Regions from separate parts of the Streptomyces sp. NPDC111606 genome, predicted to be linked through region 1. Evidence: riboswitches for the same ligand, from Rfam matches in the RefSeq annotation. Region 1 holds a riboswitch; the other holds the start of a gene.

Evidence for each region. Region 1 has a riboswitch for glycine ahead of gcvT (glycine cleavage system aminomethyltransferase GcvT). Riboswitches for the same ligand answer to the same signal wherever they lie in the genome.
Region 2: linked by a shared signal. The riboswitch ahead of gcvP (aminomethyl-transferring glycine dehydrogenase) and the one ahead of gcvT (glycine cleavage system aminomethyltransferase GcvT) in region 1 are both predicted to bind glycine.

What each region holds. Positions count from the first base shown of each region.
Region 1 covers NZ_JBVKBY010000011.1:354,859-360,829, forward strand. Annotated here, with positions in the region: gene ACZ7M7_RS34545 (enhanced serine sensitivity protein SseB) at 1-197, opposite strand, end outside; gene ACZ7M7_RS34550 (AAA family ATPase) at 280-954, opposite strand; glycine riboswitch at 1,123-1,221, shown strand; glycine riboswitch at 1,222-1,349, shown strand; gene gcvT (glycine cleavage system aminomethyltransferase GcvT) at 1,388-2,509, shown strand; gene gcvH (glycine cleavage system protein GcvH) at 2,631-3,008, shown strand; gene glyA (serine hydroxymethyltransferase) at 3,025-4,299, shown strand; gene ACZ7M7_RS34570 (L-serine ammonia-lyase) at 4,384-5,751, shown strand; gene ACZ7M7_RS34575 (hypothetical protein) at 5,770-5,971, opposite strand, start outside.
Region 2 covers NZ_JBVKBY010000005.1:627,353-633,323, forward strand. Annotated here, with positions in the region: gene gcvP (aminomethyl-transferring glycine dehydrogenase) at 1-1,899, opposite strand, end outside; glycine riboswitch at 2,076-2,172, opposite strand; gene ACZ7M7_RS21570 (PRC-barrel domain-containing protein) at 2,287-2,694, shown strand; gene ACZ7M7_RS21575 (DNA polymerase IV) at 3,010-4,494, opposite strand; gene ACZ7M7_RS21580 (MerR family transcriptional regulator) at 4,624-5,286, opposite strand; gene ACZ7M7_RS21585 (bifunctional nuclease family protein) at 5,550-5,971, opposite strand, start outside.

The DNA.
Region 1 (5,971 bases):
GTGTCCCGGCCGCCGCCGCCGGGCAGGGGCACCCAGACGAAGCTGCGGCCCAGCACCTCGATGATCCGGCCGCCGGCCGAGGGGAGGCCGAGGGAGGCCGAGAGCACCTCCTCCAGTTCGTTGCCTGGCCACCCGCCGTGGGAGTGGAGGTGTGCCCCTGCCGGGAAGTCCGCGGGGAGTTCCGCCGGGATGTCCATCTACTTCTCAACCGCCTGCTGTGAACCGCTGCTGTGGCTCAAAAGGCTAGCGGGTGACCGCCTCGTACAGGTCCTCGGCCGGTCAGCCCGTGAACCCGATCCGGCGCAGTACGCCCGCCGCATCCCGGTCGATCAGCACCGCCGAGCCGCATCCCGGCGGCAGGTGGCCCTTCTCCACGGAGCGCAGCAGGTGGGCCGCGGCCCTGCGGTGGCGCAGGAAGGCGTACCGCGAGACGCCCCGGCCGCGCTCGCGCTGGCCCTCCAGGGCCGTGTCCGGGTCGACGTCGAGCAGCAGCAGGTGCAGGGTGCCGCCGCGGCGGCGGGCCTCGCGGGCCAGCCAGCCGCGCACCCAGGCCTGCGTGCCGCAGTCGTGCACGACGACGCCCTCGCCGGAGCGCACGGCGCGGCGCAGGCCGGCGTAGTGCGCGAGGCGGACCAGGGGGCGGTAGAAGGCGTAGGGCAGGAAGCCGGGCATGCGGGCGTCCCAGCGGTCCCGGGTGTCCTGGGAGTCGATGCGGGCGCCCGTCACCGTCCGCCGCATCAGCGTGGACTTGCCGCTGCCGGGCAGCCCCGTGATCACGACGAGGTCCTCGGGGGCGAAGAGCAGTGCGTGCGGGCTGTGGCCGGAGCGCTCGCGGAGGTCACGGACCACCGGTGCGACGCGCGTGCCCGGGGCCTCGACGGCCGGGGCCGCGGGCTGCTTGGGCAGCGCGACGCCCGACGTCGTGGCGTACGCCGTGGTGCGCTTCACCGTCATCGTCCTCCTCCGGTTCAGGATTCCCCATCCCCACTGAGCGTAAAGAGAAGGTAATGGATGATCTCCCGCATTTTCGTTCACTTACTGCCACAACCCCGTTACAGACGTGGCCTGCCGAAGACGGGCCGGGCGTGCAATGATGTCCGCGCCAACTGCATACCGGCCGTTCGAATCCGCGCGGGAGAGTTCCCAGCAGTTCATCGCTGGGGCGCCGAAGGAGCAAGTCCCTCCCTTGAATCTCTCAGGCCCCGTTACCGCGCGGGCGAGGCACATCTGAAAAGCGAGTCCCCCTCTTCGCCGAGAAGAGGCGTGGGCTCCACCCAAGGTGCAAGCCGTGACCCGGCCCTCAGCCGGTCATGGCGAACCTCTCAGGTTCCGATGACAGATGGGGAGGAACGACCTCGCCCGTCATGCCTTGGGAGAAGACCGTCCGATGAGCAGTACAGAAGAACTCCGTCACACCGCGCTCGATGCCCTGCATCGCACGCTCGGTGCGACGATGACCGACTTCGCCGGCTGGGACATGCCCCTGCGCTACGGCTCCGAGCGCGACGAGCACAACGCCGTGCGCACCAAGGCCGGCCTCTTCGACCTCTCCCACATGGGCGAGATCACCGTCACCGGCCCCGCCGCGGCGGCCTTCCTGAACCACGCCCTGGTCGGCAACATCGCCTCCGTCGGCGTGGGCCGCGCCCGCTACACCATGATCTGCCGGGCCGACGGCGGCATCCTGGACGACCTGATCGTCTACCGGCTCGCCGAGACCGAGTACATGGTCGTCGCCAACGCCTCCAACGCCCAGGTCGTGCTGGACGCGCTGACCGAGCGGGTCACCGGCTTCGACGCCGAGGTCCGTGACGACCGGGACGCGTACGCCCTGCTCGCCGTGCAGGGTCCGGAGTCCTCCGGCATCCTCAAGTCGCTCACGGACGCCGACCTGGACGGCCTGAAGTACTACGCCGGTCTGCCCGGCACCGTCGCCGGTGTCCCCGCCCTCATCGCCCGCACCGGCTACACCGGCGAGGACGGCTTCGAGCTGTTCGTGAAGCCGGAGCACGCCGTCGAGGTGTGGCAGGCGCTGACCAAGGCGGGCGAGGGCGTCGGCCTGATCCCGTGCGGTCTGTCCTGCCGGGACACCCTGCGGCTGGAGGCGGGCATGCCGCTGTACGGCCACGAGCTGTCGACCTCCCTCACGCCCTTCGACGCCGGGCTCGGCCGGGTGGTGAAGTTCGAGAAGGAGGGCGACTTCGTCGGGCGCGAGGCGCTCACCGAGGCCGCCGACCGTGCCTCGCAGAACCCGCCGCGCGTCCTGGTCGGCCTGATCGCCGAGGGGCGTCGCGTCCCGCGCGCCGGGTACCCGGTCGTCGCCGGCGGCGAGGTGATCGGCGAGGTCACCTCCGGTGCGCCCTCCCCCACGCTGGGCAAGCCCATCGCGATGGCGTACGTCGACGCCGCGCACTCGGCGCCGGGCACGGCCGGGGTCGGCGTGGACATCCGCGGCAGCCACGAGCCGTACGAGGTCGTGGCGCTGCCCTTCTACAAGCGGCAGAAGTAACTCCAGAAGTAGAGACTGGCAGCGGCCCCTGCGTGAGCCTGCGCACATTTGTGCTGCTCACGCACGTTTCCAGCAGTCCCCCCTTCCTCACCACTCCCGCGCGTACAGGAGAATTCAGGCCATGAGCAACCCCCAGCAGCTGCGCTACAGCAAGGAGCACGAGTGGCTGTCGACCGCCGAGGACGGCGTCTCGACGGTCGGCATCACCGAGTTCGCGGCCAACGCGCTCGGCGATGTCGTCTACGCCCAGCTCCCCGAGGTCGGCTCGACCGTGACCGCGGGTGACACCTGCGGCGAGCTGGAGTCGACCAAGTCCGTGTCGGACCTGTACTCCCCGGTCACCGGTGAGATCACCGAGATCAACGAGGACGTGGTGAACGACCCGGCGCTCGTGAACTCGGCCCCCTTCGAGGGCGGCTGGCTGTTCAAGGTACGCATCACGGAGGAGCCGGCCGACCTGCTCTCCGCCGACGAGTACGTCGCCCACACCGCCGGCTGAGGAGTTACACCCCCTTATGTCTGACAAGTCGCTTCTGAACACGCCCCTGCACGAGCTCGACCCGGCGATCGCCGCCGCGCTCGACGCCGAGCTGGAGCGCCAGCAGTCCACCCTGGAGATGATCGCCTCCGAGAACTTCGCGCCGGTCGCGGTCATGGAGGCACAGGGCTCGGTCGCCACGAACAAGTACGCCGAGGGCTACCCGGGCCGCCGCTACTACGGCGGCTGCGAGCACGTCGACGTCGCCGAGCAGATCGCCATCGACCGGGTCAAGGAGCTGTTCGGCGCCGAGTACGCCAACGTCCAGCCCCACTCGGGCGCCTCCGCCAACCAGGCCGCCCTGTTCGCGCTGGCCCAGCCCGGCGACACCATCCTGGGCCTGGACCTGGCCCACGGCGGCCACCTCACGCACGGGATGCGGCTGAACTTCTCGGGCAAGCAGTTCAAGGTGGTCCCGTACCACGTGGACACCGAGACCGGCCTGGTCGACATGGCCGAGGTCGAGCGGCTCGCCAAGGAGCACCGCCCGAAGGTGATCATCGCCGGCTGGTCGGCGTACCCGCGGAAGCTGGACTTCGCCGAGTTCCGCCGGATCGCCGACGAGGTCGAGGCGTACCTGTGGGTCGACATGGCGCACTTCGCCGGTCTGGTCGCGGCGGGCCTGCACCCGAACCCGGTCGAGCACGCGGACGTGGTCACCTCCACGACGCACAAGACGCTGGGCGGCCCGCGCGGCGGCATCATCCTGGCGAAGAAGGACTTCGCGAAGAAGCTGAACTCGTCCGTCTTCCCGGGCTTCCAGGGTGGTCCCCTGGAGCACGTGATCGCGGCCAAGGCGGTCTCCTTCAAGGTCGCCGCGAGCGAGGACTTCAAGGAGCGCCAGCGCCGTACGGTCGAGGGTGCGCGGATCCTCGCCGACCGTCTGACCGCCGCCGACGCCCGCGAGGCCGGTGTGAACGTGCTGTCCGGCGGCACCGACGTGCACCTGATCCTCGTGGATCTGCGCGAGTCGGAGCTGGACGGCCAGCAGGCCGAGGACCGCCTCCACGAGGTCGGCATCACGGTCAACCGCAACGCCGTCCCGAACGACCCGCGCCCGCCGATGGTGACCTCGGGTCTGCGGATCGGTACGCCGGCGCTGGCGACCCGCGGTTTCACGGCCGAGGACTTCGCCGAGGTCGCGGACGTGATCGCCGCGGCGCTGAAGCCGTCCTACGACGCGGACGCGCTGAAGGCCCGGGTCAAGGCGCTCGCGGACAAGCACCCGCTGTACCCCGGTCTCAACAAGTAGTTCCTTTTTGTGGGGTGTCCCGCACACTCGTAGGTGAGCGGGACACCCCACCCCCCTGTTCCACCCCGTATTGAGGAGTCCCCCGTGGCCATCTCGGTCTTCGACCTGTTCTCGATCGGCATCGGCCCGTCCAGCTCCCACACGGTCGGCCCGATGCGCGCGGCACGCATGTTCGCCCGCCGTCTGCGCAACGAGGGTCTGGTGGACTCCGTCGCGTCCGTACGGTCCGAGCTGTACGGCTCCCTGGGCGCGACCGGCCACGGACACGGCACCCCGAAGGCGGTGCTGCTCGGCCTGGAGGACGCCTCGCCGCGCACGGTGGACGTGGAGAGCGCCGACGAGCGGGTGGAGGCGATCAAGAGTGAGGGCCGGCTGCGGCTGCTCGGTGAGCGCGACATCCCGTTCTCCTTCGACAAGGACCTGGTCCTGCACCGCCGTAAGACGCTGCCGTACCACGCGAACGGCATGACGCTGTGGGCGTACGACGCGTCCGGCGGGGAGCTGCTCTCCAAGACGTACTACTCGGTGGGCGGCGGCTTCGTCGTCGACGAGGAGGCGGTCGGCGCGGACCGCATCAAGCTGGACGACACGGTCCTGAAGTACCCCTTCCGCACGGGCGACGAGCTGCTGCGCCTGACGCAGGAGACGGGTCTGTCGATCTCCGCGCTGATGCTGGAGAACGAGCGGGCCTGGCGCACGGAGGAGGAGATCCGCACGGGCCTGCTGGAGATCTGGCAGGTGATGCGGGAATGCGTCTCGCGGGGGATGTCGCGGGAGGGCATCCTGCCGGGCGGCCTGAAGGTGCGCCGCCGGGCCGCGAACACGGCCCGCAAGCTGCGCTCCGAGGGCGACCCGAAGGCGCTCGCCATGGAGTGGATCACGCTCTACGCGATGGCCGTGAACGAGGAGAACGCGGCGGGCGGCCGGGTCGTGACCGCCCCGACGAACGGCGCCGCCGGCATCATCCCGGCGGTCCTGCACTACTACATCAACTTCGTGCCCGGCGCGGACGAGGAAGGCGTGGTCCGCTTTCTGCTGGCCGCCGGCGCGATCGGCATGCTCTTCAAGGAGAACGCGTCCATCTCCGGCGCCGAGGTCGGCTGCCAGGGCGAGGTCGGCTCGGCCTGCTCGATGGCGGCGGGCGCGCTGGCGGAGGTGCTCGGCGGCTCCCCGGAGCAGGTCGAGAACGCCGCCGAGATCGGCATGGAGCACAACCTCGGCCTGACCTGCGACCCGGTCGGCGGCCTCGTCCAGATCCCGTGCATCGAGCGCAACGGCATGGCCGCCGTGAAGGCCGTCACGGCGGCACGGATGGCCATGCGCGGCGACGGCTCGCACAAGGTGTCCCTGGACAAGGTCATCAAGACCATGAAGGACACGGGCGCCGACATGTCCGTCAAGTACAAGGAGACGGCCCGGGGCGGGCTGGCGGTCAACATCATCGAGTGCTGATCCCGCGCTGAGCGAGAGCTAGACGAAGAGCATCAGGGCGATCCCCAGTAGTACGGCGATCACGACGAGGCTGCTGCCGATGAAGCAGCCAGGGTTGTTCATCAGGTCGGAGATCCGTGCCGCGACGGTCAGCGGCGCCGGCGTGAAGGCGGACGGCTGCGCGGGTGCCGGGGGCGCCAGCGGCACCGTCGTGGGGCGGGGCAGGGCGGGTGCGGGTGGC
Region 2 (5,971 bases), on a different contig from region 1:
GACGTCGATCTCACCGTCGTCGGCGGTCTTCACGACGACGACCTTCATGCCGGCCATGACGGCGCTGGCGGCGTTGGTCCCATGAGCGGACGACGGAATCAGACAGACGGTCCGCTGCTCGTCCCCGTTGGCCCGGTGGTACCCGCGCACGGCAAGCAGCCCGGCCAGCTCGCCCTGCGACCCGGCGTTGGGCTGCAGCGACACCTTGTCGTAGCCGGTGACCTCGGCGAGACGTTCCTCCAGCTCGCGGATGAGTGTCAGATAGCCCTGCGCCTGCTCGGCGGGCGCGAAGGGGTGCAGCTGTCCGAACTCCGGCCAGGTGACCGGCTCCATCTCGGTCGTCGCGTTGAGCTTCATGGTGCAGGAGCCCAGCGGGATCATGCCGCGGTCGAGCGCGTAGTCGCGGTCGGCGAGCCTGCGCAGGTAGCGCAGCATCGCGGTCTCGGAACGGTGCTGGTGGAAGACGGGGTGCGTGAGGACCTCGTCGCTGCGCAGCAACCCGCCCGGAAGGCCGTCCTCGGCCCCCTCGTCCAGCGCCTCGACGTCAGCGTCGACCCCGAACGCCGTCCATACGGCGCCCAGTTGGGCCCGCGTGGTGGTCTCGTCGCAGGCGAGGGACACGTGGTCGGCGTCGACGAGGCGCAGGTTGACGCCGCTCTGCCGGGCGGCGGCGACAACTTCGGCGGCCTTCGCAGGCACCCGCACAGTCAGCGTGTCGAAGTAGGAACCGTGCACGACCTCGACCCCACCGGCGGTGAGGCCCGCGGCGAGGATGGCGGCGTACCGGTGAGTGCGCCGGGCGATACCGCGCAGCCCGTCGGGGCCGTGGTAAACGGCGTACATCCCGGCCATCACGGCGAGCAGCACCTGCGCCGTGCAGATGTTGCTGGTCGCCTTCTCCCGGCGAATGTGCTGCTCACGCGTCTGGAGAGCCAGCCGGTACGCCCTGTTCCCATCGACATCCACGGACACGCCCACGAGCCGCCCGGGCAGGCTGCGCGCGAACTTCTCGTGTACGGCCATGTAGCCGGCGTGCGGCCCTCCGAAGCCCATCGGCACACCGAACCGCTGCGTCGTCCCGACCGCGATGTCCGCCCCGAGCTCACCGGGGGACTTCAGCAGCGTGAGCGCGAGCAGATCGGCGGCGACGGTGACGAGGGCGCCGAGCTCATGAGCCTGCTCGATGACGGGCTTGATGTCCCGTACGACGCCGGAGGCACCCGGGTACTGCACCAGCACGCCGTTGATCTCACGCTCGGCGATCTCGGCCGGAATGCCGTCGCTGAGGTCGGCGACGACGATCTCCACGCCGGTGGGCTCGGCACGGGTCTCGATCACGGCGATGGTCTGCGGAAGCACATCCGCGTCGACCAGGAACAGCCCCTTCTTGTTCTTGCCCATCCGCAGCGACAGGGCCATGGCCTCGGCCGCCGCGGTCCCCTCGTCCAGCAGCGAGGCACCGGAGGTCGGCAGCCCGGTGAGGTCGGCGACCATGGTCTGGAAGTTCAGCAGGGCCTCGAGCCGCCCCTGCGAGATCTCGGGCTGATACGGCGTGTAGGCCGTGTACCAAGCCGGGTTCTCCATGACATTGCGCAGGATGACCGGCGGCGTGAAGGTCCCGTAGTAGCCGAGCCCGATCATCGAGTCCAGCACCTGGTTGCGATCGGCGAGCGACCGCAGCTCGGCGAGCACCTCGGCCTCGGTACGCGCGCCCGGCAGTTCGAGGGAGTCGGCGTTCTTGATCACATCCGGCACCGCGGCGGCGGTGAGCTCGTCGAGCGAGCCGTACCCGACCTGGGCGAGCATCTTGGCCCGAGCTTCATGATCAGGACCGATATGACGCTGCTCGAAGGGAATACCCTGCTCGAGCTCTGAGAGCGGAATGCGATGGGCGGTCATTGCGGAGGCCTCCTGGTCTGACACGACCTTCGAGGGGCACCACGGCGCGGGTACCCGGACGGCCTCCCCCTCTGTCATCTCAACCTGAGAGCTTCACCGGGTCACCACAAGGTGCCCGGCTTTCACCGTCGGTGAGAGCGGAGGCCATCGACACCCGCCCTGCTTTCCAGAGTGACCTCGTCCGTGCGGTACGTGTGCCTGAGAGATTCCGGGGAGGATTTGCTCCTTCGGCGCCTCCGGATGGTTCCCGGAGGACTCTCCCGCACGGGGTCAGCAGCCGCTAGCCAGACTACCAGCGGGGTCAACGCACGGTCCTTCGAGTGGCCGGGCTCACCAATGTGCCCTTTCGTAGTGCTTACGGATGAGTTGCGACCAAGTGGAGGGCCCGTGCAGACCGACATCGATCCGCGCAATCTGATCGGCCGCAAGGCCTTCGACCGCAACGGCACCAAGATCGGCACCATCGACGAGGTCTATCTCGACGACGCGACCGGAGTGCCGGAATGGGCGGCGATACGCACAGGCCTGTTCTCCAGGGACGCCTTCGTCCCCCTCGAGCCCAGCGATCTGGTCGAGGGCAGCCTCCACGTCCCCTTCGACCGCGCCCTCATCAAGGACGCCCCCGACTTCGGCGTGGGCCGCCACCTCTCCCCTGAACAGGAACTCCAGCTCTACCACCACTACGGCCTCGACGTAACCGCCCCACCCCCACCCCCCGACCGAGACTTCGGCAACCTGGCAACCACCGAAACCCCGGACGACAACGGCCCCCGCACATCCCACCCGCACTCCTGAAGACGCCCCCCTTCCACCGCCCATCCCCCAGCCCCCACAGTCACGCCCACCTCCGGCCCGCCCGCAGCTGACCCACCTGTCACCTCCGCGCGGCCGAGTTCCCTTGCCCAGCCGCACCCCATCGCACCGCAACGCCCGCGGCGCCGCCCACGCGGCACCCGACGACACACCTGGCCGCGGGCAGTCGTACCGCTGGAGCGGCACGGGCGGGCGCAGCGGCATCCCGCAAGCGCGGGCGAGCGACCCACCCCATACTGCAACCGCAACGCCGGGCGCCCGGAACCAACCGCACGTCCGGTTCCGCCCGCCCACGCCCTACCCAGGCACCACAGGCGGTGCCTCTCCCATGCCTCCGCCGCCCCTCTCCCGCCCCAGGTGACCGACCTCCACCTCTAAAACCCCACCAGGCCCAGTTCCCCCACCTCCCGCGTCTCCCCCGTCTCCCTCAGACACCCCAGGTCTCCCCCGCACCAACGGCAATGGCTCCGCCGCCTCCAGCCCCGGATCGTCAACCCGAAACGTCCGCACCCGCCCCGGCTCCGACGACTCAGGCGTCTCGAACCGCACCGTCACCCGCCCCAGCCCACTCCCCTGCACCCACCCGGGCCCGTACTCGACGTGCCGCACATCGTGCCCCGCAACCCACCGCCGCTCGACGGGCAGCGCAGCCTCCCGCTCCGCCATTGGCTCCTCGCGGTCGCCCTCTTCGCCGTGCTCGCCCCGCTCCCCCGCCACCTGCGCGAACAGATCCTCCTGCGTGTAGTCGGCCAGCCCGCTGACCCCGACTCCCAGCAGCCGCACCCCACCCGTCGTGTCCACGGAATCCAGCAGCCGCAGCGCAGCCTCCCGCACCAAACCCGGATCATCCGTCGGCCCCCGCAACGTCTCGGACCGGGTCAGCGTCGAGAAGTCGTACCGCCGTACCTTCAGCACGATGGTCCGCCCGGACAACCCGGCCCCCCGCAACCGTCGCACACAACGATCGGCCAGCCGCTGCACCTCGAGCCCCACCCGGACCCGGTCATGGATGTCCACGTCGTACGTGTCCTCGACGGACACCGACTTGGCCTCCCGCTCGGCCACCACGGGACGCTCGTCGAGCGCCAGCGCCATGGCGTACAGGGCATGCCCATGGGCCTTGCCCAGCAGCCGCACGAGCTCGTCCTCGCCCGCCTCGGCGATCTCGTCGACCGTGTGGATCCCGGCCCGCCGCAGATGATCCCCGGTCGCCGGCCCCACCCCCGGCAAGGTCCGCACCGACATCGGCGCGAGCAACGCCCGCTCCGTCCCCGGCTCGATCACCACCAGCCCGTCGGGCTTGGCCTCCTCCGAGGCGATCTTCGCCAGCATCTTGGAGGCGGCCAGGCCCACCGACCCCGCGAGCCCGGTGACGGCCCGTATGTCGGCGCGCAGCTTCACTCCCACCAGCCGCGCGGACTCTTCGTCCCAGGCGACTCCACCGGCCTCCAGGTCCACGAACGCCTCGTCCAGGCTCAGCGGCTCCACCAGCGGCGACAGCTCCCGCAGCAGGCCCATCACCTGCTCGCTGATGTCGCGGTAGATCCCGAAGCGCGGCACGAGATACGCGGCATTGGGCGCCAGCCGACGCGCCTGCCCCATGGGCATCGCCGAGTGCACCCCGAACACCCGAGCCTCATAGGACGCGGTGGCGACGACTCCCCGCGGCCCGAGCCCGCCCACGATCACGGCTTTCCCGCGCAGGCTCGGCTTGGATGCCTGCTCCACCGAGGCGTAGAAGGCATCCATGTCGAGATGCAGGATCGTAGGCGCGTTCCTCACATCTCCGATGCTGCCTCACGCCACTGACAATGCCCTGCTGCAACGGCCTGATACGGCGCCCCGGGCCGACCGATCGACCCACCCGGCACGCCCGCCGCACCACTGCGCAGGTGCGCCGGCGAAGACTGCTCAGACCGCCCGGTTGCGCCGCCGCGCCAGCTCGTCCGCCGGATTGTGCCCGACCAGCGTCTCCCCGGTGTCGATCCGCTCCCCGTGCAGCTGCGACAAGGCACTCTCGACGTCCCGCCACACCACGCCCACGGCGATCCCGAAGACCCCCTGCCCACCCTGGAGCAGCGCGTGCACCTCGTCCGGGGAGCTGCACTCGTAGACCGTCGCGCCGTCGCTCATCAGCGTCAGGCGCTCGAGATCCCGAAAGCCGCGCTCCCGCAGATGCTGGACGGTGGTACGGATGTTCTGCAGAGACACACCGGTGTCCAGGAACCGCTTGACGATCTTCAGGACGACGACATCCCGGAAGCTGTAGAGCCGCTGCGTCCCCGACCCATGAGCGGGCCGCACGCTGGGCTCGACAAGGCCGGTGCGCGCCCAGTAGTCCAGTTGCCGGTATGTGATGCCCGCGGCCGCACAGGCCGTCGGACCGCGATAGCCGATCTGCTCGGTCGCCATGGACGCCGCCCCTCCGCCGCTGCTCGGCACGGCCGTCGGTCGCTGCGGAGCGTGATCGGCCGCGCTGCCCTGAAGCGGGCTGCTGTGAAGCGGGTACGGGCCGCTCGCCCCGAGACTGCGTCCGGGGGCACCCCCAGCCGTACCGTCGCCGCTGCTTCTCACGCCGACCTCCGTCCTTGACCTGCCTTCTCGACGGTAGGCAGTCACCAGGGGTGCGTCAACGATCGCCACACTCGGCACGCCGAGTGATAATCACCCTAGGAGTGGTTTCCCGTGCCCCACCGCGGGGAAAGGCTAGCCGAATGCGCTCGGAGCAGGCCGCAGGACGCTCTTCCTCGCCGCTGGCAAATGCCGGCATTTGAGCCGTAACGGACTGTGGGCCGCACCACCACGGACCGCGAGTCCGCCGGGCCGCCCACGCCGCCTCACTGACTGCTGGTGCCGAAGTCCTCGGGCGAGATCTGGTCGAGGAACTCGCGGAACTTCTCCACCTCGTCCTCCTGCTCGTCCGGAATCGCGATGCCCGCGTCGTCGAGCACGCCGTCGCTGCCGTAGATGGGCGTTCCGGTGCGCAGGGCCAGCGCTATGGCATCGGAGGGGCGGGCACTCACCTCGACGCCGCTGGCGAAGACCAGCTCGGCGTAGAAGACGCCCTCACGCAGATCCGTGATGCGTACTTCGGTGAGCTCCTGGCCGACGGCCTCCAGCACGTCCTTGAACAGGTCGTGGGTCAGCGGTCGCGCGGGGGCCATGCCCTGCTGGGCGAAGGCGATCGCCGTCGCCTCCCCCGGCCCGATCCAGATGGGGAGGTAGCGGTCGCCTCCCACTTCACGCAGGAGCACGATCG